Cystobacter fuscus DSM 2262: one gene and its partners. The protein of the gene in region 1 interacts with the protein of each later gene in a pairwise test. Links are inferred from orthologs where the notes say so. Each region holds a gene or a part of one and is shown in the gene's direction. Other genes may lie near its edges. The genes, in order: ftsZ, rlmN and D187_RS18835.

The links.
Region 2: the proteins of ftsZ (region 1) and rlmN interact in binary tests that used the Escherichia coli proteins (3 or more experiments, as listed by UniProt). The link is inferred for Cystobacter fuscus DSM 2262 from one-to-one orthologs.
Region 3: the proteins of ftsZ (region 1) and D187_RS18835 interact in binary tests that used the Escherichia coli proteins (3 or more experiments, as listed by UniProt). The link is inferred for Cystobacter fuscus DSM 2262 from one-to-one orthologs.

The regions. Positions count from the first base shown.
Region 1 is NZ_ANAH02000006.1:210,268-217,822, reverse strand. What follows is about bases 2,810-5,663. They hold ftsZ (cell division protein FtsZ), read left to right. Parts: upstream 2,810-3,556; coding sequence 3,557-4,771; downstream 4,772-5,663. Other genes in these bases: D187_RS11180 (acetyl-CoA carboxylase biotin carboxylase subunit), read left to right, coding at 5,277-5,663; D187_RS11185 (hypothetical protein), read right to left, coding at 4,776-5,126; D187_RS11195 (ATP-binding protein), read right to left, coding at 2,810-3,046. In the rest of the region: more of D187_RS11195, read right to left, coding at 1-2,809; more of D187_RS11180, read left to right, coding at 5,664-6,626; D187_RS11175 (biotin/lipoyl-binding carrier protein), read left to right, coding at 6,691-6,903; D187_RS11170 (enoyl-CoA hydratase/isomerase family protein), read left to right, coding at 6,918-7,555. UniProt on the Escherichia coli protein: Essential cell division protein that forms a contractile ring structure (Z ring) at the future cell division site. The regulation of the ring assembly controls the timing and the location of cell division.
Region 2 is NZ_ANAH02000066.1:296,642-304,239, forward strand. The notes cover bases 4,701-7,597. They hold rlmN (dual-specificity RNA methyltransferase RlmN), read left to right. Parts: upstream 4,701-5,515; coding sequence 5,516-6,679; downstream 6,680-7,597. Other genes in these bases: D187_RS41840 (DUF4265 domain-containing protein), read right to left, coding at 4,701-4,844; D187_RS53315 (HNH endonuclease), read right to left, coding at 4,841-5,182; rpsP (30S ribosomal protein S16), read left to right, coding at 6,768-7,031; D187_RS41860 (KH domain-containing protein), read left to right, coding at 7,057-7,338; rimM (ribosome maturation factor RimM), read left to right, coding at 7,359-7,597. Outside these bases: sdhB (succinate dehydrogenase iron-sulfur subunit), read left to right, coding at 1-786; sucC (ADP-forming succinate--CoA ligase subunit beta), read left to right, coding at 999-2,159; sucD (succinate--CoA ligase subunit alpha), read left to right, coding at 2,184-3,086; ndk (nucleoside-diphosphate kinase), read left to right, coding at 3,126-3,569; D187_RS41835 (dienelactone hydrolase family protein), read right to left, coding at 3,652-4,374; more of D187_RS41840, read right to left, coding at 4,371-4,700; more of rimM, read left to right, coding at 7,598-7,598.
Region 3 is NZ_ANAH02000010.1:110,121-117,641, reverse strand. What follows is about bases 1,788-4,607. They hold D187_RS18835 (rod shape-determining protein), read left to right. Parts: upstream 1,788-2,590; coding sequence 2,591-3,625; downstream 3,626-4,607. Other genes in these bases: D187_RS18825 (DUF2156 domain-containing protein), read right to left, coding at 3,985-4,607; D187_RS18830 (DUF2171 domain-containing protein), read left to right, coding at 3,739-3,978; D187_RS18840 (putative ABC transporter permease), read left to right, coding at 1,862-2,404. Also shown: D187_RS18855 (alpha/beta hydrolase), read left to right, coding at 1-157; D187_RS18850 (GNAT family N-acetyltransferase), read right to left, coding at 147-956; D187_RS18845 (glycosyltransferase family 2 protein), read left to right, coding at 1,058-1,777; more of D187_RS18825, read right to left, coding at 4,608-5,403; D187_RS18820 (hypothetical protein), read left to right, coding at 5,488-6,243; D187_RS18815 (hypothetical protein), read left to right, coding at 6,243-6,821; D187_RS18810 (hypothetical protein), read right to left, coding at 6,834-7,511. UniProt on the Escherichia coli protein: Forms membrane-associated dynamic filaments that are essential for cell shape determination. Acts by regulating cell wall synthesis and cell elongation, and thus cell shape.

The DNA.
Region 1 (7,555 bases):
CGAGCATCGCCAGGAATTCATCCTTGCGGCGCTGGGCCTCCTGCAGTGCCGCCTCGGCCCGCTTCTGCTCGGTCAAATCGCGCGCCTCGAGCACGGTGCCCACGCGTTGGCCCTCGCGCAGCAGGGGGCTCGCCGCCAGGGCCACGGGCAGGGCGGTTCCCGACGCGCGCACGAACAGATCCTCGTGCGCGCCGCCCCGGGTTCCCGGCCCGGTGAGCAACCGCTCGAGGGCACAGGCTCCGGCGCAGACCGCCGCCCCGGGCTGGGAGGGATGGATGAGGTCATGGAGCCGCTGGCCCTGGACGTCGGCGAAGACGTGCCCCGTCATCCGCTCGGCCGCGGGGTTCATATAGGTGCAGCGACCCTCGCCATCCGTCATGTACAGGGCCGACGTGGTGTTCTCCGCGAGGGTGCGGGTCAACTGCCGCTGGTAGTGCTGGAGGGCCTCCTCGGCGGCCTTGCGCTCGGTGATGTCGAAGATGATTCCCTCGAGGCAATACGCCTGGCCGGCCTCGTCGTAGACGGCCCGCCCGATCTCCAAGACCCAGCGCGAGGTTCCCTCCGCGTGGCGCACGCGGTACTCCAGCTCGTAGGGCTCGTGTTGCTCCACGGCCTGGGCGATGCGCGTCTCCACGGAGGGGAGATCCTCGGGGTGGATGAGGGGCGCCCAGCTCAGTCCCGCGAGGAACTCGGAGGCGGAATGGCCCGTGAGGGCGCGCACCGGCTCGCTCATGAAGCTGAAGCGCCAGGGCGACTCGGGCTCGCACTCGTACACGGCGCCGGGGACGTTGAGGATGAACGAGCGGAACTTCTCGCTCTTCAGGGTGGCCCGCAGCCGTGACAGCTCGAGTTGCGTGCGCACGCGCGTGAGCAGCTCGCGCGCGCTGAAGGGCTTCTCCAGGTAGTCGTCCGCGCCCTGGCTCAGGCCCTCCACGCGCGACTCCTCGCCCGCGCGCGCCGAGAGCAGGATGACGGGCAGCGTGCGGGTGCGCTCGCTCGCGCGCAGCTCCCGCAGCAGACCGAAGCCATCGAGTCCGGGCATCATCGCGTCCGTGAGGATCAGATCCGGCCGCCGCTCCCGCACGGCCGCGAGCGCCTGGAGCCCATCGGTGACGGTCTCCACGATGTGGCCCGCGCCGAGCAGCAGTCCGGACACGTACTCGCGCATGTCCGGTGTGTCGTCGACCAGCAGGATGTGGCCCTGGCCCGCCGTGGCCTCGGAGCGAGGTGTCTGCTGGCGGGGCAGTCCGCGCAGGGCCTCGTCCACGAAGGGCGCGGCGCTGGCGTCACTCGCGCGAGGGGCCAGGGCTTCGCCGAGGCGCTCGGCGGGCAGGTGCGCGTGGCCGATGGGGAGCATCACCGTGAAGCGCGTGCCCTGGCCCGGGGTGCTCGCCACGGAGAGGGTGCCGCCGTGCAGCTTCACCAGCTCCTGCACCAGCGCGAGCCCGATTCCGCTGCCCTCCTGGGTGCGGCTGCGTGCCCCTTCCACCCGATAGAAGCGCTCGAAGAGGTGGGGCAGGGCCTCGGCGGGGATGCCCGTGCCCGTGTCCTCCACCTCGAGCACGGCCCGGCCGTCGCCGGGCAGGAGCCTCACCGTGATGCCACCCTCGAAGGTGAACTTGAAGGCATTGGAGAGCAGGTTGAGGACGAGCTTCTCCCACGAGTCCCGGTCCACGTAGAGGGGCTCGGGCAGCGGGGGACAGTCGATCGTCAGCGTGAGGCCGGCCTGCTCGGTGGCGGAGCGGAAGGCGCTCGCGAGGCCCCGCGTGAGCTCGGAGAGGTCCGTGGGAACGAAGCGGGCCTGGACGCGCCCGGCCTCGAGGCGGGAGAAGTCCAGCAGGGAGTTGACGAGCTTGAGCAGCCGCAGGGCATTGCGGTGGAGCGTGTCGAGCCGCGCGTGCTGGGAGGGCGTCAAGGAGCCGAGGACTCCCGAGCGCAGCTCCTCCAGGGGGCCCAGCATGAGCGTGAGGGGCGTGCGGAACTCGTGGCTCACGTTGCTGAAGAAGACGGTCTTCGCGCGGTCCAGCTCGGCGAGGGCCTCGGAGCGCCGGCGCTCTTCCTCGTAGGCGTGCACCCGGGCGATGGCGTGGGAGATGTGGTCGGCCAACTGGGCGAGGAAGCCGCGGTAGGTGTCGTCCAGCGGCAGCCGGGGGCTGGTGCCGGCGACGAGGAAGCCCGAGGGGTTCTTCTCGCCGGTGAGGCGGATGGGCAGCAGCAGGGCCTGGCGCGCCGACTCGGGCCAGGGGCCTCCGGGGAGGGTACTCGCCCAGGGTCCCAGCCGCGCGAGTTCCACCTCCTCGGCGCCGTTCCAGGCGCGTGTCAGGGGCCAGGGGGCCTCGAGCGCATGCACCGCGATGTGCCTGGGCGCCGCCTCGTTGGGGACGGCGCCGCCCAGTCCCGCGAGGGTGGCCGTCGTCACCGCCGTGTCGAGCATGTACAGCAGGCAGAAGGGCACGTCGTGTGCCGCGGAGCCGAGCACGGACAGGGCCGCCGCGTAGGTGCCGGGGAGGGTGGTCTCCGCGGACGTGCGTGCCGACAGCTCGCGCAGCACGCGCAGGCGCCGCTCGCCCAGCACCTTCTGGGTCGTCTCGCTCACGGCGGTGAAGACGCCGCCCACCGCGCCGGACTCCACGCGGATGGGGCTATAGGAGAAGGTGAGGTAGGCCTCCTCGGCGAAGCCGTTGCGCTGGAAGATGATGAGCTGATCGTTGGACCAGGTGGCCTCGCCCCGGGCGAGCACGCCGCGCAACATGGGCTCGATGATGGCGCGCGTCTCCGGGTCTCCCCACAACGCCCGCGACAGCCCGGGACTGCCGAGCGCCCCGGGGTGCTTGCGCCCGAGGATGGGGATATAGGCGTCGTTGTAGAGCGCGATGAGCTCCTCGCCCCAGCGGACGATCATGGGGAAGCGCGAGTCCAGGCAGATGCTCACCGCCGTCTTCAGGCTCTGGGGCCAGAGTTCGGGAGGACCGAGCGGGGTCCGGGTCCAATCGAAGGCGCGGATGCGCGCCCGCATCTCCCCCCCGCCAGTCAGTCCCTCTTCCACTCATTCACCTCATGGAGCATCTCGCGGTGCACTGCTCCTTATGCCCTGGAGCTTGTGGTCTCGCGCTCGAAAAGCCACGGCCCTGGCGCCGCTCTGTTGGGTTTCCTGTCGCCCCGAGCGCGCGCACCTCGATTGTTCTCTTGCCGCGTGGACTCCATCTTCATGTACAAGGGCCGGAAGAACCGGCGCGCAGTGGAATCCCCCCTCACGGGGAGACGGAGGTTTCGAGCGCGCCCGCTGCGTGCCGCGAGTCCACGTTCATGGACTGTTGCGGTGCATGGTGAACAGTGCAGCGCGCTCCGAAATGCCCGTGGCGCGAGTCAAGAGGTGTGATGCTCCCACCACGTCGCACGGCTGCTCTGGTGGGGGCTTGCGCGTAAGTGCCTGTGACGACTTGGCGATGCGACGAGGCGCTACATGTTCGTAGCTCAGAACTTGCCAAAGATCGCGACTTGCTGAAGATGGTGTTTGCAGGTGCGCGCGCGGGCACGCGCGAACAGAAGGAAACACATGGACCAGTTCGAGCAGAACAAGCAGGCCGCCAAGATTCGCGTCATCGGCGTGGGGGGCGCTGGATGCAACGCGGTCAATACGATGATCATGGCGAAGCTTGAGCGTGTCGACTTCATCGCCGCCAACACCGATGTCCAGGCGCTGGCGGCGAGTAAGGCACCGACGCGGTTGCAGCTCGGACAGACGTTGACGAAGGGCCTGGGCGCGGGCGCCAACCCGGAGATGGGCCGTGAGGCCGCGCTCGAGTCGCGCGATCAGATCGCCGCGATGATCGAGGGAGCGGACATGGTGTTCGTCACCGCCGGCATGGGCGGTGGCACGGGCACGGGCGCGGCGCCCATCATCGCGGACATCGCCAAGAGCCTGGGCTGCCTCACCGTGGGCGTGGTGACCAAGCCCTTCCTCTTCGAGGGCAACAAGCGCCGCAAGCAGGCGGAGCAGGGCCTCGTGGAGCTCAAGGCCGCGGTGGACACGCTCATCACCATCCCCAACCAGCGCCTGCTCACGCTGAGCACCGCGCCCATGCCGCTCCTGGAGACCTTCAAGCGCGCCGATGAGGTGCTCCTCAACGCCGTGCAGGGCATCTCCGACCTCATCCAGTACCACGGCTACATCAACGTGGACTTCGCCGACGTGAAGACCATCATGAGCGACAAGGGTCTGGCGCTCATGGGCACCGGCCAGGCCACCGGCGACAAGCGCGCGCTCACCGCCATGCAGCAGGCCATCTCCAGCCCGCTGCTCGAGGACATCTCCATCGACGGCGCCACCGGCCTGCTCATCAACATCACCGGCGGACGCGAGATGACCCTGCAGGAGGTCAACGAGGCGCTCACGCTGGTGCACGACGCGGCCGATCCGGACGCGGAGATCATCTTCGGCTCGCTCATCGACGAGAACATCTCGGACGAGGTGAAGATCACCATCATCGCCACGGGCTTCGTCTCGCGCGACACCAAGGTGCGCCAGCCGGCGCCGGTGGTGCAGGTGCCCGTCAACACGCGCCCCGCGCCCGCCTCGCTGTCCTCGGCCCGCGAGGAAGTGGCGAGCCTGGTGCCCGCGAAGGCCGGCTCGCGCACCCTGGCCCAGGCCGAGGGCCGCTCGCTGGCCAGCCGCACCGCGGTGGTGAAGGACGCGGCCCTGCCCCTGGACGAGGATCAGTTCGACATCCCGACGTTCCTGCGCCGTCAGGGTCAGACCGAGATGCCCTGAGCGGCTAGCGGCCGGGAAGGCGGGCCACGCTCGCCGCCCGGTGGTGCCGGCCAGAGAGCGCGTCGCTGCGCGCGAGCAGGGTGTCCAGCTCGCGGTAGTGCTCGTCGATGCGCTCGGGCAGCCGCGGCGCGGGGACCACTCCGTCACCGGAGAGCTGCTCCAGCAGGCCGTGGGCGCGTTGCAGCAGCTGGTGTGCCCGGAGCAGGGCCCGGCCCGCGCGCGTACCCTGCGGCGAGAAGAGGGTTCCTCCCTCGTAGAGGGCCTCGACGGCGGCTCGGTTGGTGCGAAGGCGCTCGGTCACCCGGGCCCGGTACATCTCCAAGCGCCGCTCGAGGCGTGCTCCCTGGAGATCCACCACTCTTCCTGTCGTGGATGGCGTCACGGTTGAGAAACCTACGCCATTTACCTACATGCCCGCAACTTCCCGACAGCGGGTGCGTTGTCTCCTTGTCAGCCCGGAATGCGGGGTCTACCTTGCCCGACCTCACGCAGGGGGACGTCCGCCATGTTCAAGAAGCTGCTCATCGCCAACCGGGGTGAGATCGCCCGACGCATCAACGCGGTGGCCAAGGGGATGGGGATTCGCACCGTGGCCGTCTATTCGGACGCGGACGCGGAGCTGCCCTTCGTGCGCGAGGCGGACGAGGCGGTGCGCCTGGGACCGGCGCCCGCCCGGGACAGCTATCTGAACATCCCGGCGCTGCTCGAGGCGGCGAAGAGCACGGGCGCGGACGCGGTGCATCCCGGCTACGGCTTCGTGTCGGAGAGCGCCGAGTTCGCCAGCGCGTGCCAGGCCGCCGGCATCACCTTCGTGGGTCCTCCGCCCGAGGCCATGCTGCGCATGAAGGACAAGAGCCAGGCGCGCAAGCTCGTGGCCGCCGCGGGCGTGCCCGTGGTGCCCGGGACCGAGGACGTGCTGCCGGACGTGGAGGCCGCGCAGCGAGCCGCCGAGCGCATCGGCTACCCGGTGCTGTGCAAGGCCGCGGGCGGTGGTGGTGGCATCGGCATGGCCGCGGCGAACTCTCCCGCCGAGCTGGAGAAGGTCTTCCGTCAGTGCACGGACCGGGCGAAGGCCGCCTTCGGCCGCGAGGGCGTCTACATCGAGCGCTACTTCCCGGCGCCGCGCCACATCGAGGTGCAGATCCTCGGGGACCATCACGGCCACCTCATCCATGGGCTGGAGCGCGAGTGCTCCATCCAGCGCCGGCACCAGAAGGTGGTGGAGGAGGCGCCCTCGCCGCTGTTCGCGGAGGGGCGCAACGCGGCGCTGGCCGACAAGCTGTTCACGGCGGCGCTCACCGCGGCGCGGGCCTTCGGCTACGCCAATGCCGGCACGGTGGAGTTCCTCTACTCGGACGGGGACATCTACTTCATCGAGATGAACGCGCGGCTCCAGGTGGAGCACCCGGTGACGGAGCTGACCACGGGGTTGGATCTCATCGGCTGGCAGTTGCGCATCGCGGCCGGCGAGCGGCTCACGGTGAAGCAGGAGGACGTGAAGCGGCGCGGGGCGGCGCTCGAGTTCCGCATCTACGCGGAGGATCCAGTGAAGTTCCTGCCCTCGCCGGGGCCGCTCAAGGTGTACCAGCCGCCCACGGGCGAGGGCGTGCGCCTGGACTCGGGCTACGTCGAGGGCAACACCGTCACGCCGAACTACGATCCGATGATCGCCAAGCTCATCGTCTCCGGGGCCACGCGCGCCGAGGCCATCGAGCGCTCCATCCAGGCGCTGGAGGGCTACCGCATCGAGGGCATCAAGACGAACATCCCCCTGCACCTGCGCATCCTGCGCGACCCGGTCTTCCGCGCGGGAGACCTGAACACGCGCTTCCTGGAGCAGCACGCGAAGCCGTAGCCCGCGGCGGGGCGGATCCTTTCAGCACGAAAAAGACACGCAGCATCCGAGAAGGAGCACAGCGATGGCGGACGTGGCGGCGCACATCACCGGGACGGTGTGGAAGATCGAGATCAAGGTCGGGCAGCAGGTCTCCGCGGGAGACACGCTCGTCATCCTCGAGTCCATGAAGATGGAGATGCCGGTGGAGGCGGAGGAGGCCGGCCTGGTGGTGGAGATTCGGTGCAGGGAGTCCCAGTCCGTCAACGAGGGCGACGTCCTCGTGGTGCTCGGGTAGGCGGGGCGCAGCGGGTGGGGCCGTCCGCCTTGCACGTGGAGGAGCGGGACGAGGTGCTCGTGCTCACCTTGTCCAACCCGGCTCGGCGCAACGCGCTCGATGACGAGCAGGTGGCCCGGTTGGACGAGGCGTTGGCCTCGGCTCCGGGCCGGGCGCGCGCCGTGCTCCTCCAGGGCGAGGCGGGCGCCTTCTGCTCGGGCTATGACCTGAACCTGCTGTCGGCGCCGACGGCGGATCGCCTGCCGGATGACGCGCTGATGGTGTGCCTGGAGCGGCTGGAGGCCCTGCCGCTGCCGAGCGTCGCCCTCGTGCGCGGGGCGGCCTTTGGCGCGGGCTTCGACCTGGCGGCCGCGTGTGACTTCCGCGTGGGGGGTGAGGATGCGCTCTTCAGCATGCCGCCGGCGCGGCTGGGCATCGTCTACTCCCCGGCGGGGCTGACGCGCGCGGTCCGACTGGTGGGGGTGGCGCGTGCCAAGCACTTGTTCCTCACCGGACGCCGGCTGGATGCCCGGGAGGCGCTGGCCTGGGGCCTGTTGGATGAGTGCCTTCCCGGGGACGAGGCCGACGCGCGGGCCCTGGAGCTGTGCCGGACGCTCGCCGCCCAGGCGCCGTTGGCGGTGGCGGGGATGAAGGAGGCCTTCCGGTTGCTCAC
Region 2 (7,598 bases), on another replicon or contig:
CACGTCACCTTCCGCATCTGGCGCCAGGACGGTCCGGATCAGCAGGGGCACTACGACGAGTTCCGCATCGCCTACCGCCCGGGAGCCAACGTCGTCTCCTGTCTCATGGAGATCCAGCGCAACCCCGTCACCACCGACGGGCGCAAGGTGGCCCCGGTCATCTGGGACGCCGCGTGCCTGGAAGAGGTGTGCGGCAGCTGCGCCATGAACATCAACGGCCGGGTGCGCATGGCGTGCTCCGCGCTCATCGATCGCGTCATCGGCAATGGGGAAGCCACCATCACCCTGGAGCCGATGAAGAAGTTCCCCGTCACGCGCGACCTGTCGGTGAACCGCGATCGCATGTTCGAGGCGCTCAAGCGCGTCAAGGGGTGGATCCCCATCGACGGCACCCACAACCTGGGCCCCGGTCCGCGCCAGTCTCCGGCGGATCACTCGGTGATGTACAAGCTGTCCACGTGCATCACGTGCGGCAGCTGCCTCGAGGCGTGCCCGCAGGTGACGATCGACAACGACTTCATGGGCGCCGCCGCCATCAGCCAGGCGCGGCTCTTCAACATGAACCCCACGGGCAAGATGAACTCCGAGGAGCGCGTGCGCGGGCTCATGGGCCCCGGCGGCATCCAGGACTGCGGCAAGGCACAGAACTGCGTGAAGGTGTGCCCCAAGGAGATCCCGCTCACCACCTCCATCGCGGTGATGAACCGCGAGGTGACCAAGCAGATCATCAAGGACATCTTCTTCAATCAGGAAGGCGACAAGAAGGCGACGGGCGGTCCGGGCTAGCGCCCACGTGTCAGCTCGCCGTACTTTTTCCGAGGCTCCGAGTCTGGCGTGAATTCGCCGGGCCGGAGCCTCGGTCTTTTCCCGTCCGCCAGGGCAGGGCCCTTGACACTCGGGCCTTGCCAAGCGGGCCATTCTGCGCGAGAGAGGCAGCCGTCCCGGGGGGCTGGCTCCCGGAGGCCAGTCTCGCGTTACCCGCATCACCCGGAGCTTCGATGAAGATCCACGAGTACCAGGGCAAGGAACTCTTCCGGAAGTATGGGGTCCCCACGCCGCGAGGCATCCTCGCGAACACTCCCGACGAGGCCGAGAAGGCCGCGAAGGAGTTGGGCACCTCGGTGGTCGTCGTGAAGGCCCAGATTCACGCGGGCGGCCGTGGCAAGGGCGGCGGCGTGAAGCTGGCCAAGAGCCCCGCCGAGGCCAAGCAGCTCGCCCAGCAGATGATCGGCATGATGCTCAAGACGATCCAGACCGGGCCCGAGGGCCAGAAGGTCAACAAGGTCTACATCGAGGAAGGTCTGGCCATCGGTCAGGAGCTCTACCTCGGCGTGACGCTGGATCGCGCCACCTCGCGCATCACCTTCATGGCCTCGCGCGAGGGCGGTGTGGAGATCGAGGAAGTGGCCGCGCACAGCCCGGAGAAGATCCTCCGCGAGGCGGTGGACCCGGTGGCGGGCTTCCAGGACTTCCAGGGCCGCAAGCTGGCCTTCGGCCTGGGCCTGTCGGGTCCCACGGTGAACAAGTTCGTGCAGTTCTGCTCCGCGCTCTACCGCATGTTCATCGAGACGGACGCGTCGCTGGTGGAGATCAACCCGCTGGTCATCACCAAGGATGGCGGCGTGGTGGCGCTCGACGCGAAGGTGGACTTCGAGGAGAACGCGCTCTACCGGCACAAGGATCTGCTCGCCTACCGTGACCTCGCGGAGGAGGAGCCGCGCGAGACCCAGGCCAAGGAGTGGGACCTGGCCTACATCGCGCTGGATGGCAACATCGGCTGCATGGTGAACGGCGCGGGTCTGGCCATGGCCACCATGGACACCATCAAGCTGGTGGGCGGCAACCCGGCCAACTTCCTCGACGTGGGCGGTGGCGCGAGCAAGGAGAAGGTGACGGCGGCCTTCAAGCTCATCCTGGCCGATCCGCAGGTCAAGGCGGTGCTCGTCAACATCTTCGGCGGCATCATGAAGTGCGACATCATCGCCGAGGGCATCATCGCCGCGGCGAAGGAAGTGCAGCTGAAGATCCCGCTCGTGGTCCGGCTCGAGGGCACCAACGTGCAGCAGGGCAAGGACTTGTTGAGCAACTCCGGCCTCGCCATCACCCCCGCCGACAACCTCCGCCAGGCCGCCGAGAAGGCCGTCGCGGCGGTGAAGTAGTTCCAGGCAGAGAAAGGTCAAGCCATGAGCATCCTCGTCAACAACGACACGAAGGTCCTCTGCCAGGGCATCACCGGCTCGGCGGGCTCGTTCCACTCCAAGCAGATGCTGGAGTACGGCACCAAGCTGGTCGGCGGCGTGACGCCGGGCAAGGGCGGCACCGACTTCGAGGGCAAGGTCCCCGTGTTCAACACGGTGGCCGACGCGGTGAAGCAGACCGGGGCGAACACCTCGGTCATCTTCGTGCCGCCCCCCTTCGCCGCGGACTCCATCATGGAGGCGGCCGACGCGGGCATCTCCCTCATCATCACCATCACCGAGGGCATCCCCGTCAACGACATGGTGAAGGCCAAGCGCTACCTGCAGGGCAAGCCGGGCGTGCGCCTCATCGGTCCCAACTGCCCCGGCGTCATCACCCCGGGCGCCAAGTGCAAGATCGGCATCATGCCGGGTCACATCCACAAGCCGGGCCGCATCGGCGTGGTGTCGCGCTCGGGCACGCTGACGTACGAGGCCGTGTACCAGCTCACCCAGCTGGGCCTGGGCCAGTCCACCGCGGTGGGCATCGGCGGCGACCCGGTCAACGGCACGGACTTCGTGGACGTGCTCAAGCTCTTCAATGACGACCCGGAGACGGACGCGGTCATCATGATCGGCGAGATCGGCGGCAACGCCGAGGAGGCCGGTGCCGAGTACGTGGCGCGCGAGTTCAAGAAGCCCATCGCGGGCTTCATCGCCGGCCAGTCGGCTCCTCCGGGCAAGCGCATGGGCCACGCGGGCGCCATCATCTCCGGCGGCAAGGGCACGGCGTCCGAGAAGATCAAGGCCATGGAGGCCGCGGGCTTCCTCATGGCCGCCAGCCCCGCCGAGCTGGGCACCACGCTGCAGGAGGCCATCAAGCGCGGTCCTCCGAAGAAGAGCCGCTAGTTCCCCATTTCTTCCACGTCACAACGAGGAGCCAAGACCATGGCCATCGAGCGTACGCTGTCCATCATCAAGCCCGACGGGCTTCAGAAGGGCGTCATCGGCAAGATCATCTCCCGCTTCGAGGAGAAGGGTCTCAAGCCGGTCGCCATCCGTCTGCAGCACCTGTCGCAGGCGCAGGCCGAGGGGTTCTACGCCGTCCACAAGGCGCGCCCCTTCTTCAAGGACCTGGTGAGCTTCATGATCTCCGGCCCCGTCGTCCTGATGGTGCTCGAGGGTGAGAACGCCGTCGCGGGCAACCGTGATCTCATGGGCGCCACCAACCCGGCCAACGCGGCCCCCGGCACCATCCGCCGCGACTTCGCCACCAGCATCGACCAGAACACGGTGCACGGCTCGGACAGCCTGGAGAACGCGAAGAACGAGATCGCGTACTTCTTCCGCGAGACCGAGATCCACGGCTACGAGTACTCCGGCAAGAAGTAGTCCCGACGGGCCTCGGTAAGAGGCCCGGTGGACTCGAGGCCCGGCTCCCGCGCGCGGTTCGCGGGGGCCGGGCCTTCGTCTTTCAGGAGAAGAAGACCTCGGCGAGGAAGGGCGCGAGCGACGTCCACGCGCGGCGCGAGGCCTTCTCACTGTACAGGATGCCCGAGGCGGGATCATTGGCGAACGGCGCCATGAAGGCGTGCATGGTCCCGCCGTACGCGTGCACCTGCCAGTCCGCCTTGCACCGGGTGAGCTCGCGGCCCAGGGCCACCACGTCCTCGGGCAGTGCCATGGGATCGTCCCACCCGTGGAAGACCATGACCTTGGCCTTGATCTCCGTCTCCGCGAGATCATCGGGGCGGCCCAGCAGGCCATGGAAGCTCGCCACGCCTCGTACGTCCGCGCCCGTGCGCGCCAGGTCCAGCACGCACAGCCCCCCGAAGCAGAACCCGATCGCGGCCACCCGGGTGGCATCCACCTCGGACAGGCTCCGGACGGTCTCGACGGTCTTCAAGATGCGGTCGCGCAGCGTTGCCCGGTCGGCAACCAGGGGCGTCATGAGCGCCCGACACTCGTCGGGTGTCGTGCCCCTCAGGCCCTTGCCGTAGAGATCACAGGCGAAGCCCGCATATCCCCAATCGGTGAGCTTCTTCGCGAAGTCGAGCTGCGCCTCGCTGCGGCCTTCCCACCCGTGGAAGACCAGCACCGCGGGCCGCTTGCCCTCGCGGCCGCTGTCGAAGGCCAGCACGCCCTCGAAGGCCTTGTCGCCGTGGGTGTATTCGACTGCTCGGGTGTCGAGGCTCATGATGGATCCCTTCTGGATTCCTCGTCCTCTCGCTTTGGTTCAATGAAGCCCAGACACGCTTCCTGGTACTCGAACTGCCCGGCACGTTCACCCTGTTCTAGGAACGCCTTGATGGCTTCGTAGGGCACGTCGGGAGGAACATCCACTGCCACCAATCGAGGCAGGTCGCTCACTTCCGAGGCGCAGCCCCGTTGACGGAGGGCCGCTCGGACCGGTTCAACATCCTCCTGCCTCGAAAACCAGAGCTGAATGGTGCTATGCCCGCCAGGGCGTACCAGCTCGGAGTACCAGAGAACTCCACTCGCGTCTGGCTGGGCCGAGACGGTATCTCCCGCGGCGAGCCCCGTGACGTAAAATGGGATGTTGTCGATTTCATACCCATCATCCCGTTGGATGACCCACATGGTCTCGGTCTCGCCCACGCCATCAGAATTCTCGAACGGGAAGCGGAGTTTCAGTCTCTCAGTCATGGCGCCTTGTTTGATTTTTCGAGATTGCACTCCCGGCACAACACCTGCCCATTTTCAGGTGTCCCTTCGCCGCCTTTGCTTTTCGGGATGACATGATCGCGCTCGCGCTGGTTGGTGGGGGGCGACACACCGCTCTGGCTCTTTTGTCCAGGCACGACCTCGATCCCACAGTTCTCGCACTTGTTGATGCCATCGTTCTTCGTGGCGTTCGCCGCGTCGATCTTCTTCTTTCCGGCGGGGGTAAAGGCTTTCCCCGTGCGGGAGTCACCTGCACCTCCTTTCGTGGCCTTGCTCGCGAAGGAGGAGGGGTCGCTGGCCGCTGACCCCAGCTGGGTCAATTGACCCCCGTGGACTGAGGGCTCCAGGTTCACCGCGGACGTGAGTGGGGCATCCAGCGGTGAACGTGGGGCCGACTGGATGCAGGAGCTTCCAGCCTGGGCGGATGACGGGACGACCAGGGACAGGAGCGTGACCGTGAGTAGCAGGCAAGCGGTGCTGAAACGGCCTTGAGGAAGGGGCATGGGACTGCTCCAGGAACCGGGGGGGGGCACAAGGGGCGCCTGGAGTACTCTCTTCCAAACCGTCCGGGGCGGGGAAGGGGACGAGCCCTCCTTTGACTCCACCGGCCTGGTTGTGGGAAGTGGCTCCTACACCTCTCCGTTGGAACCATGATGACGCCGACAGAGCCCGCCAGCGCCACCGTCGACACCGCCGCCCCGCCCGTGCCCGCGCCCACCCCGGCCGCCACGCCGCGCACGGAGGTCTCCAGCCTTACCCTGGAGGGGCTCACCCGCTTCCTCACCGAGCAGCTCGGCGAGCGCGCCTTCCGCGCCGGCCAGCTCTACCGGTGGATCCACCAGCGCGGCGCCACCTCGTTCGACGAGATGACGGACCTGTCCAAGGCCCTGCGCGAGAAGCTCAAGGCCCATGCGGAGATCGTCCCCCTGGTCAAGGACGCCGAGCAGCGCTCGGTGGACGGCACCATCAAGTACCGCTGGAAGACCCGGGACGGCCGCTACATCGAGTCCGTCTACATGCCCTCGGAGGACCGCAAGACGCTGTGCGTGTCCACCCAGGTGGGCTGCGCCATGGCGTGCACCTTCTGCATGACGGGCACGCTCGGCCTCAAGCGCAACCTCACCCCGGGGGAGATCGTCGCCCAGGTGCACGCGGTCAACCGCGAGGTGCGCAAGAACGAGGGCCTGGAGACCCTGCGCCCGCTCTCCAACCTGGTCTTCATGGGCATGGGCGAGCCCCTGCACAACTTCGAGAACCTCAAGACGTCGCTCGCCATCCTCCAGTCCCAGGACGGGCCCAACTTCAGCCACCGCCACATCACCGTGTCCACCGTGGGCCTCGTGCCGATGATCGAGCGCTTCGGGCAGGAGACGGACGTGAAGCTCGCCATCTCCCTCAACGCGAGCACCGACGAGCAGCGCTCCAAGACGATGCCCGTCAACCGCAAGTGGAACATCGCCGCGCTGCTCGACGCCTGCCGCAAGTTCCCCCTGCGCCAGGGCCGCCGCATCACCTTCGAGTACGTGCTCCTGCGCGACTTCAACGACTCGGACGAGGACGCCGCGCGCCTCATCCAGCTGCTCGACGGCATCCCCGCCAAGGTCAACCTCATCCCCTACAACGAGAACCCCGGCCTGGGCTTCCAGACGACCATGGACGAGCGCGCCGAGCGCTTCCGGGAACTGCTCTGCGCGGGGCACGTGGCGGCCTTCATCCGCCAGAATCGGGGCCGGGACATCGCCGGCGCCTGTGGCCAGCTGGCCAATCGGGGAGGGGAGAGCCCCTCGGAAACACCGCAAAGCCCCGAGCTTCCTTGACAATCCGCTCGTGGGGGCGTTAAGAGCGCCCCCCTCCAAGCTGATCACCTTCTTGTCTCACCTTCAGATTTCACCTGGAGCATCAGAAATGGCCGTTGTCCTCCGTCTCGCCCGCGCGGGCGCCAAGAAGAAGCCGTACTACCACGTGGTGGCCACCGACTCCCGCAACCCCCGGGACGGCAAGTTCATCGAGGCCGTGGGCGCCTACGATCCGAACCAGAACCCGGCCAAGGTGGAGTTCGACGCGGATCGTCTGGAGTACTGGCTCAAGAGCGGCGCGCTGCCCTCCGAGACCGTTGGCGAGCTCATCAAGCGCCACAAGCGCACCGCCGCCGCCACCCCCGCTTCCTAGTCCCTGCCGGGGCTGAGTCGACAGCGTGGAGCAACTCATCCTCTATTTGGTACGGGCCCTGGTCGATCACCCCGATCAGGTCGGCCTGCGCGCGTCCGAGGTGGACGGGGCCCAGCTCTATGAGCTGAAGGTCTCCCCCGAGGACGTGGGCAAGGTCATCGGCCGTGACGGGCGCACCGTGGGCGCCCTCCGGACGCTGCTCGGCGCCGCGGGCCAGAAGCAGGGCCAGAAGGTCCGCCTGGAAATCCAGGACGACCGGCGCCCGCCCCAGACCCCGTCCTCCGCCACCCCTCCCGAGGGACAGTGACCCTCAAGCCTCATCTCGAGATGGGCTACGTGTCCCGGGCCCATGGGCTCAAGGGCGAGGTGGCCGTGCGCCCCTTCGATCCCGCCTCCGAGTCGCTCGATTACGTCGAGCGCGTGCTCGTGCGCACCCGCGCGGGCCAGGAGCGGCTCTTGCGCATCGAGTCCGTGCGGCCCACTCCCAAGGAGACCCTCGTGGTCTTCGAGCAGGTGGAGCGACGCGAGGACGCCGAGGCCCTGGTGGGCGCCACCGTGCTCGTCTTC
Region 3 (7,521 bases), on another replicon or contig:
GCTGGAGGTGTTCCGCGAGGGCCGCCATGGAACGCTCCGGGACTCCGAGCCCGAGCGCTACCAACGGCTCCTGCTCGACTTCGTGAGCGCCTCCGTGCCCGGTGAGACCCGAGGAACGCGGCTCCACCCCGACCCACCTCGCCGGCTCAACCCGTGACGGGCACCATCGCCCCTTCCGGGTGCGAGCCCTCCACCATGAAGAGCATCCGCGTGGCGAACCGGAAGCCCACCCGCTCATAGATGCGGCCGGCCTCCTCGGTGATGGTGCTCAGGAACAGCAGGTCCACGCCCCCCGCGAAGGCCTCCTGGGCCAGGCGGGACGTCAGCGCGGTGCCAAGGCCCCGCTTGCGGAAGCGCTCGAGCGTCGCCACCCCGCCGAGCTCGGCGATGCCCTCGGAGGGCGGGGTGAACATGCCCACCACGGCGGGCTCTCCTTCCACCCGCCCCACCATCGCCCGGCCCCGCGCGAGCTCCTCCAGCGTCTTGGACACCTCCTCCTCGGAGGCCTCATAGGGCTCGTCCGGAGAGAAGCCCCGCCGCGCGGTGGTGCAGTACGCGCACACCTCCTCGCGCGAGGAGCTGGACGTGAGGACCGACAACGCGAGCCCCTCCGGCACCGCCACGGGCGTGAAGGTCCCGGGCGTGCAGACCATCACCCGGGCCTCGGCCTCCTGGCGGAAACCGGCGGCGAGCAGCGTGTCCGCCAGGCCCGGGGCCAGCTCGGAGACGTACTCGAAGCGCGGCACCCTCCCCCGTCGCTGGAACTCCTCCCGGAGCCGCCGCAAGGGCTCGCGCACGTCCCCGGTGAGGGGCCCGTCCGGAATGGCGTAGTTGAAGTAGATGAGCGGATCGAAGGCGTGGAGGAACACCGTGAAGGGCGGCACGGAGAGCGACTCGTAGCGCTGCGCGGCGGCGCGGCGCATGTACGACTGCAGGCGGTCGATGAGTGGGCTCATGGCGAATCCTCGGAGGGTGGGCGCCGGGTGTCTTACTTCCCGGGGCCGGGGAGAACGAAGAGTCGCGCGGAGCCCGGAAATCGATTAGAGCGCCAATCGCCATGCTCGTCTCCGTCGTCATCCCGGTCTACAACGAGATCTCCACGCTCGCCGAAATCATCCGCCGTGTCACCGCGGTGGACTTCCCGAAAGAGCTCGTCCTCGTGGACGACTGCTCGCGCGACGGCAGCCGCGAGCTGCTCCAGCGTCTGACCACCGAGGGCCTCTCGGTCGTGGGCGGCACCCCGAAGAACCGCAACGAGGTGCGCGTGCTCCTGCAGGAGAAGAACCAGGGCAAGGGCGCGGCCCTGCGGCGTGGCTTCGCCGAGTCCACCGGGGACATCATCATCGTGCAGGACGCGGACCTCGAGTACGACCCGCGCGACATCCCCCGCGTGCTCCAGCCCATCATCGATGGCGAGGCGGACGTCGTCTTCGGCAGCCGCTTCACCGGCACGCCCCGGCGCGTCCTCTACTACTGGCACTCGGTCATCAACAACCTGCTCACCACGTTGAGCAACATGACGAGCAACCTGAACCTCACCGACATGGAGACCTGCTACAAGGCCTTCCGCGCCGAGGTCATCCGCTCCGTCACCGTGGAAGAGGACCGCTTCGGCTTCGAGCCGGAGATCACCGCCAAGGTGGCTCGCGGCGGCTGGCGCGTCTTCGAGGTGCCCATCAGCTACCACGGGCGCACCTACGAGGAGGGCAAGAAGATCGGCTGGAAGGATGGCGTGCGAGCGCTCTACGTCATCGGGAAGTACGCCCTCAAGCGCTGAGCCGCCCACCGGGGCCACGGGCTTCACGACGGCCCGTCCCGCGGTCCCAGTGCCCGGCACGACGGGCATCCCCAACTTCGGGGCGTGCTACCTCGATACGTCCTCTATGGCTGCGCGGGTTGGGTGCTGGAGGTGTGCTTCACCGGCATGGAGAACGCCCTGAAGGGCGACCGGACCTGCACGGCGAAGACCTACCTGTGGATGCACCCCATCTACGGCGCCACGGCCCTGAGCCTGGAGTCCCTCCAGGAGCGGCTGCGCTTCCTGCCCCGGCTCCTGCGGGCGCTCGCCTACACCGCCGTCATCTTCGGAGCGGAGTTCACCAGCGGCTGGCTCCTGCGCAAGGCGCTCGGCCGCTGCCCCTGGGACTACGAGGACAAGGGTTGGAGCGTGAAGGGGCTCATCCGCCTGGACTACGCCCCCTTCTGGTACGCCACCGCCCTGCTCTTCGAGCCCATGCACGAGGCCTTCCTGCTCGTCACCCGCGAAGCCCTGCGCCACGCGCCCGGCGCCGCTCCCGCGCTCGAGGCCCCCGGCTCCCTCTCCGGCTCCACCGGCCAGGGCATCGGTGATGCCGCCCGCTCCAGCCGCCCCACCCACGAGACCGGCCAGCCCTCGCTGGCATGAATCCGTACGAAATACGACAAATAAGGAAAACTGGAGTAGAAGGTTCCGGGGTTGGACGCTCTGCGGCCGGGCCCCGGGCTTGACGTTGCCTTTTCTTTCTGCAACGGGGGCTGCGTAGTAGGTTGCCGCGCGATCCCACTGTTCCGTGGGAATTGACGACGTAGTCCGGAAAGTTCCCGCCCCCGTATGTTCGACTGGCTCCACACTCTCTTCTCGCGTGACCTCGCCATCGACCTGGGCACGGCCAACACGCTCATCTACATCCGCGGCCAGGGCATCGTGTCCAACGAGCCCTCCGTGGTGGCCGTCCAGCAGGACGCGCGCGGCGGCAAGAAGGTGCTCGCCGTCGGCAAGGAGGCCAAGGAGATGCTCGGTCGGACCCCGGGCAATATCGTGGCCATCCGCCCGATGAAGGACGGCGTCATCGCCGACTTCGAGATCACCGCGGCGATGTTGCGCTACTTCATCCAGACGGCGCACAACCGCAAGTCGCTCGTCTCCCCGCGCATCGTCATCGGCATTCCCTCGGGCATCACCGAGGTGGAGCGCCGCGCGGTGCGCGAGGCCGCCGCCAACGCCGGCGCCCGTGAGGTGTACCTCATCGAGCAGCCCATGGCGGCCGCCATCGGCGCGGGCCTGCCCGTCACCGAGCCCAGCGGCAACATGATCGTCGACATCGGCGGTGGCACCTCCGACGTGGCCGTCATCAGCCTCGCCGGCATCGTGTTCGCCAAGAGCGTGCGCATCGGCGGCGACAAGCTGGACGAGGCGATCATCCAGTACGTCAAGCGCAAGTACAACCTGCTCATCGGCGAGCGCACCGCGGAGCTCATCAAGATGGGCATCGGCACCGCGTACCCCACCGAGGAGGTCATGACCATGGAGATCAAGGGTCGCGACCTGGTGGCCGGCGTGCCGCGCACGCTCACGGTGAGCAGCGACGAGGTGCGTGACGCGCTCGCCGAGCCCGTCAACGGCATCGTCGAGGCGGTGAAGCTCACGCTCGAGCGCACGCCGCCGGAGCTCGCCGGCGACATCGCCGACCGCGGCATCGTGCTCGCCGGCGGTGGCGCGCTGCTCAAGAACCTCGACACGCTCCTGCGCGAGGAGACGGGTCTGCCGGTGTTCCTCGCCGAGGATCCGCTGTCCGCCGTGGTGATGGGCGCGGGCAAGGCGCTGGAGACGCTCGACATCCTCCGGCAGGTCTGCCAGCCAGGCTAGGCCGTCTCCCCTGCCCTCCGGCACCAGGCGGACGGGCAGGCGCCGTGGGTAGAGGGACTCCGCCGTGTTCATCTCATTGGGCAACGCAACACAACCCAAGAGAGGAGCGGAGGATGATCGACCCTGGAGAAATCCACGAGGGAATGACGGTGCGCGACGGGACCGGGCGCAAGCTCGGGACGGTGGAGAACGTGGGGACCACCCACTTCGAGCTGGGCCAAGGCTCGCCCGCCCGCCGGGAATACGCGGTGCAGTTCCACCGCGTCGCGCGCGTCCAGGGTGCGGACATCTACCTCACGCCGACGCACCCTCCGCTGCCCCCCGAGGAAGAGCCTCCGCCCCGCCGGGCGTGAGACCCCTCAGGGACCCTGAAGTGTCCGGTGTCCGCGCGCCCAGAAGAGCAGGGCCGCCGCCAGCGACGGAGCCATCACCGCCACGACCATGACCAGCCAGTCGCTCCAGCCCTCGGCGCGCGGCAGGTTGTAGAGCAGGGCCTCGAGCAGGGTGAGGCTCGCATCGCCGGTGATGACCCAGGCCAGCAGGGTGGCGAGCCCCCGGCGCCAGCGCCGCACGAGCGAGAAGAGCGCCACCGTCAGCCCCACGTCGAAGAGCACCCAGGCGGCCTGGATGTGCCAGGAGGGGAAGTGGCTGGTGGTGATGGGCAGCGCGAGCAGCACCGTCCAGGGCACCAGCAGCACCGCGGTCAGCCAGATGAGCAGCAGGGGATGCTCCAGCAGGCTCCTCGCGCCGAAGCGCAGCAGGCTGCCCTGGGCGAAGGCCTGGAGGGAGTCGAACACCGCGAGCACGGGGCCTCGCGTCCGGGGCCACGCCAGGAAGACGGGATCCCACGAATGGGGGCGCAACCGGGACTTGAAGGCCCGCAGGCCCTCGAAGTCATAGAGGGGCTTGCCCAGCCGGCGCGCCAGCCGCAGCACCCCGGCCACCTCGCCCGACAGCGGCGCCAGACCCAGCGTCAGGAAGCTCCGGCCCTCGGCCGCCGCGGCGCGCATCAGCCCGTCCACCAACAACTCCACGGTGCCATTGGGCGCCCGCTTGTCGCGCAGCAGGTGCTGCACGAACCAGCCCTCGCGCGCGTACACGGGAATGGCCGACAGGAAGGCCACCACCTCCCCGTCCCGCTCCGCCACGAGGCAGCGCCGCGCCTCGGGCCGATCGAAGGGCGACAACTGCACCAGGAAGCCCATGGGCGCCATCCGCCGCGACTCCAGCCAGCGCGCCATCAACCGCTCCATCCCCTCGCGCACCGGGCTCGTGGGCTCGCGCACCTCCGCCACGTCCACCGCCCGCACGCGCACACCCTTGGCCCTCGCGCGGCGCAGCTGCTCGCGCAGGTGGCGGCTGTCGCGCAGGCACTCCTCCCACCGCCGCGGATCCCACACCGGCTGCTCGCCGATGAGCAGGGACGCGAGCGGCGTGGCGTGTAACAGCCGTCTCTCGATGGCGAAGAAACACACCCGCCGGCCCTTCGCCGCCGCGTGCGCCGCGAAGCGCTCGGACACCGCGGCGAGCCGCTCCGTGGTGGCGATGGGCGCTCCGGCCACCACCCACGCGCTTCCCGTGTCCACGTAGGCCACGCACGCGTCGTCCCCGTCGAACCAGTACGCGTACCCGGGCTCCAGCACCTGGAAGGACGTGGTGTTCCAACCGTGACGCCGCAACAACTCCAGGACTCGAGACTTCTCCCCGCCTTCCCCGTTCATGGCCATGCCGTGCTCGCGTGTGGGTCCAGGTCCGAGCACGCCCCTGTCGGAGAACACCCACTCGGCCCCTCATTGAAGTGACACGGCGAGGAGCGGCGCGGTAGATAAATCCCTTCCCATCCCTGCAAGGAGTGAGTTGGGTTGACACCTCGACATGTATTCTCCGCTCTGCGCCGCCCGCTGGCGGCGGGGCTCGCGCTCTGGGCGCTCACCGCGCTCGTTCCCCTGAGCGAGGCCCGCGCCGATGAGGAGGAGGAGGACACGCGCCTCTTCCCCCACGCCGGCAACGCGCGCCTGCTGTCCAGCGATGAGGCCGCGCCCATCAAGCACCTCACCATTGGCCTGCAGCGCACGGCGCTGCCCCTGGCGCTGGGCATCGCCGTGGACACCTCGCTGCTCGCGGACATCGCCACCGCCGCCAACGTGGGCGTGCGCTGGGGCGCCGAGTGGGGCATCCACCGCTTCGTCATCGGCGGGCGCTACACGTGGTTCCTCGGCGGGGAGACGCTGTCCGGCGCCATCAACGAGCAGGTGCCTGAAATCCAGCGCGTCGACGTGAACTTCAGCGGGCCCAGCGTCTATGCGCTCTACGGCATCGTGCTCGGGCGCTTCCTGGTGCAGGGCGAGGTGCGCCACTACATCTACCAGAACACCGTCACCACGGCGACCGGCGCGGTGGTGTTCAACATCATCGGCAACCTGTCCGCCGTCGGTGAGCTCGGGGTGCGCTTCTCCGAGGGCATGCCCCTGCGCGGTGCGTTCGGCCTGCGCTACGGAGGCCCGACGCTCGGTGTGTCGCTCGGCCTCGCGTACGTCGACGTCGTCGAGCCCCTGCTGCCCTACAACGAGGGCCGCGTTCCCTTCCTCCCCGCCTTCGACCTGTCCCTGACCTTCTAATGAACCGCCTCGCTCCCGCCCTGCTCTGCTCCCTGCTGGTCACCGCGTGCTCCGCCGAGGTGGCCATCGACTCGGATCCCATCTCCACGACGGTTCCGGTCACCTCCATCTTCGAGCCCACCTATGCCGAGGTGGCCATCGACCTGCCCGCGGACACGCAGGATCTCGCGGTCCTCGTGAAGGAAGTGACCGCCACCCTCACCGTGGTCAATCCCTCGACCGTCTTCACGCTGAACGCGTCGGCGCGCCTGTCCCTCGAGGGCAACGCCACGCCGGATCAGCCCATCATCTACACCCCGCGCAACCTGCCCCCGTACTACGCCAAATCCCAGGAGCTGCTGTCGGCCAACTTCGGGCCCGCCTCGCGCACGGAAGCCACCATCCCCAGCTCGGAGACGTTCCTCAAGGCCGTGCGCCAGCCGCGCATCTGGTTCATCGTGACCAACACCATCTCCAATGCGACGCCCGGCACCGGCGGCCTGCCCGTGGAGATCCGCCTGGAGAACGCCATCCTCCACGTCGTCGTGGAGAAGAACTTCAGCGGCCTGGAGGGCGCGCTGGGCATCACCGGTCTCTAGCACCCGGCTCTCTCACCGCGCGCCCGCCGGACTCCTGGTGGGCAGCGCGAGTGAGCGGTACGCACGCGACTCGGCGAAGGTCGGCAAGTCGGTGGGACGCTGGTGCCACCAGTTCATCACCAGCGTCACCCGCAGGCGCGACGTCCCCGGCAGCTTCCCGTCGGGAATCTGGTTGCGCGCGTCGAGCACGCCGTGGGTGAGGTTGCCCCGAAAGCACGTGAAGCGGTTGGGCCGCGGCATCACCAGATCGAACTCGTCCGTGTCGGGCGCGAGCGAAGGGTTGTCCTCACACGGCAAAGCGCGCGTCACCGCGAGCGCCCCGCCCCGCACCCGGTTCATGAACAGCAGCGAGGTGAAGCGCGGATGCACGAGCGGCCCTCCCTTCAGGGCGAGCTTCTCGTCGCGATCCTGATGGAAGTCCACCTGCACGTCCGTCGTGTACATGCGCGACAACCACCACTCCACCCCCGCCAGCCCCCGGCGCACCGGCACGCGCGGGCGCAGCGCGAGGATGGCCTCCTCCACGAGGTTGGTGGGCTCGCCCAGGTCGAACCAGAAGGTCGTCTGGTAGGTCTGACGCAGCCGCTCGTTGCCCAGCGCGCGCACCCGCCGCCACAGGCGCTGGAAATGGGCCTCGGGAAGAGCGGAGTCCTGGAGGAAGACGAGCGGAGCGGGGGGCGCCATGGACATTCTTCTACAC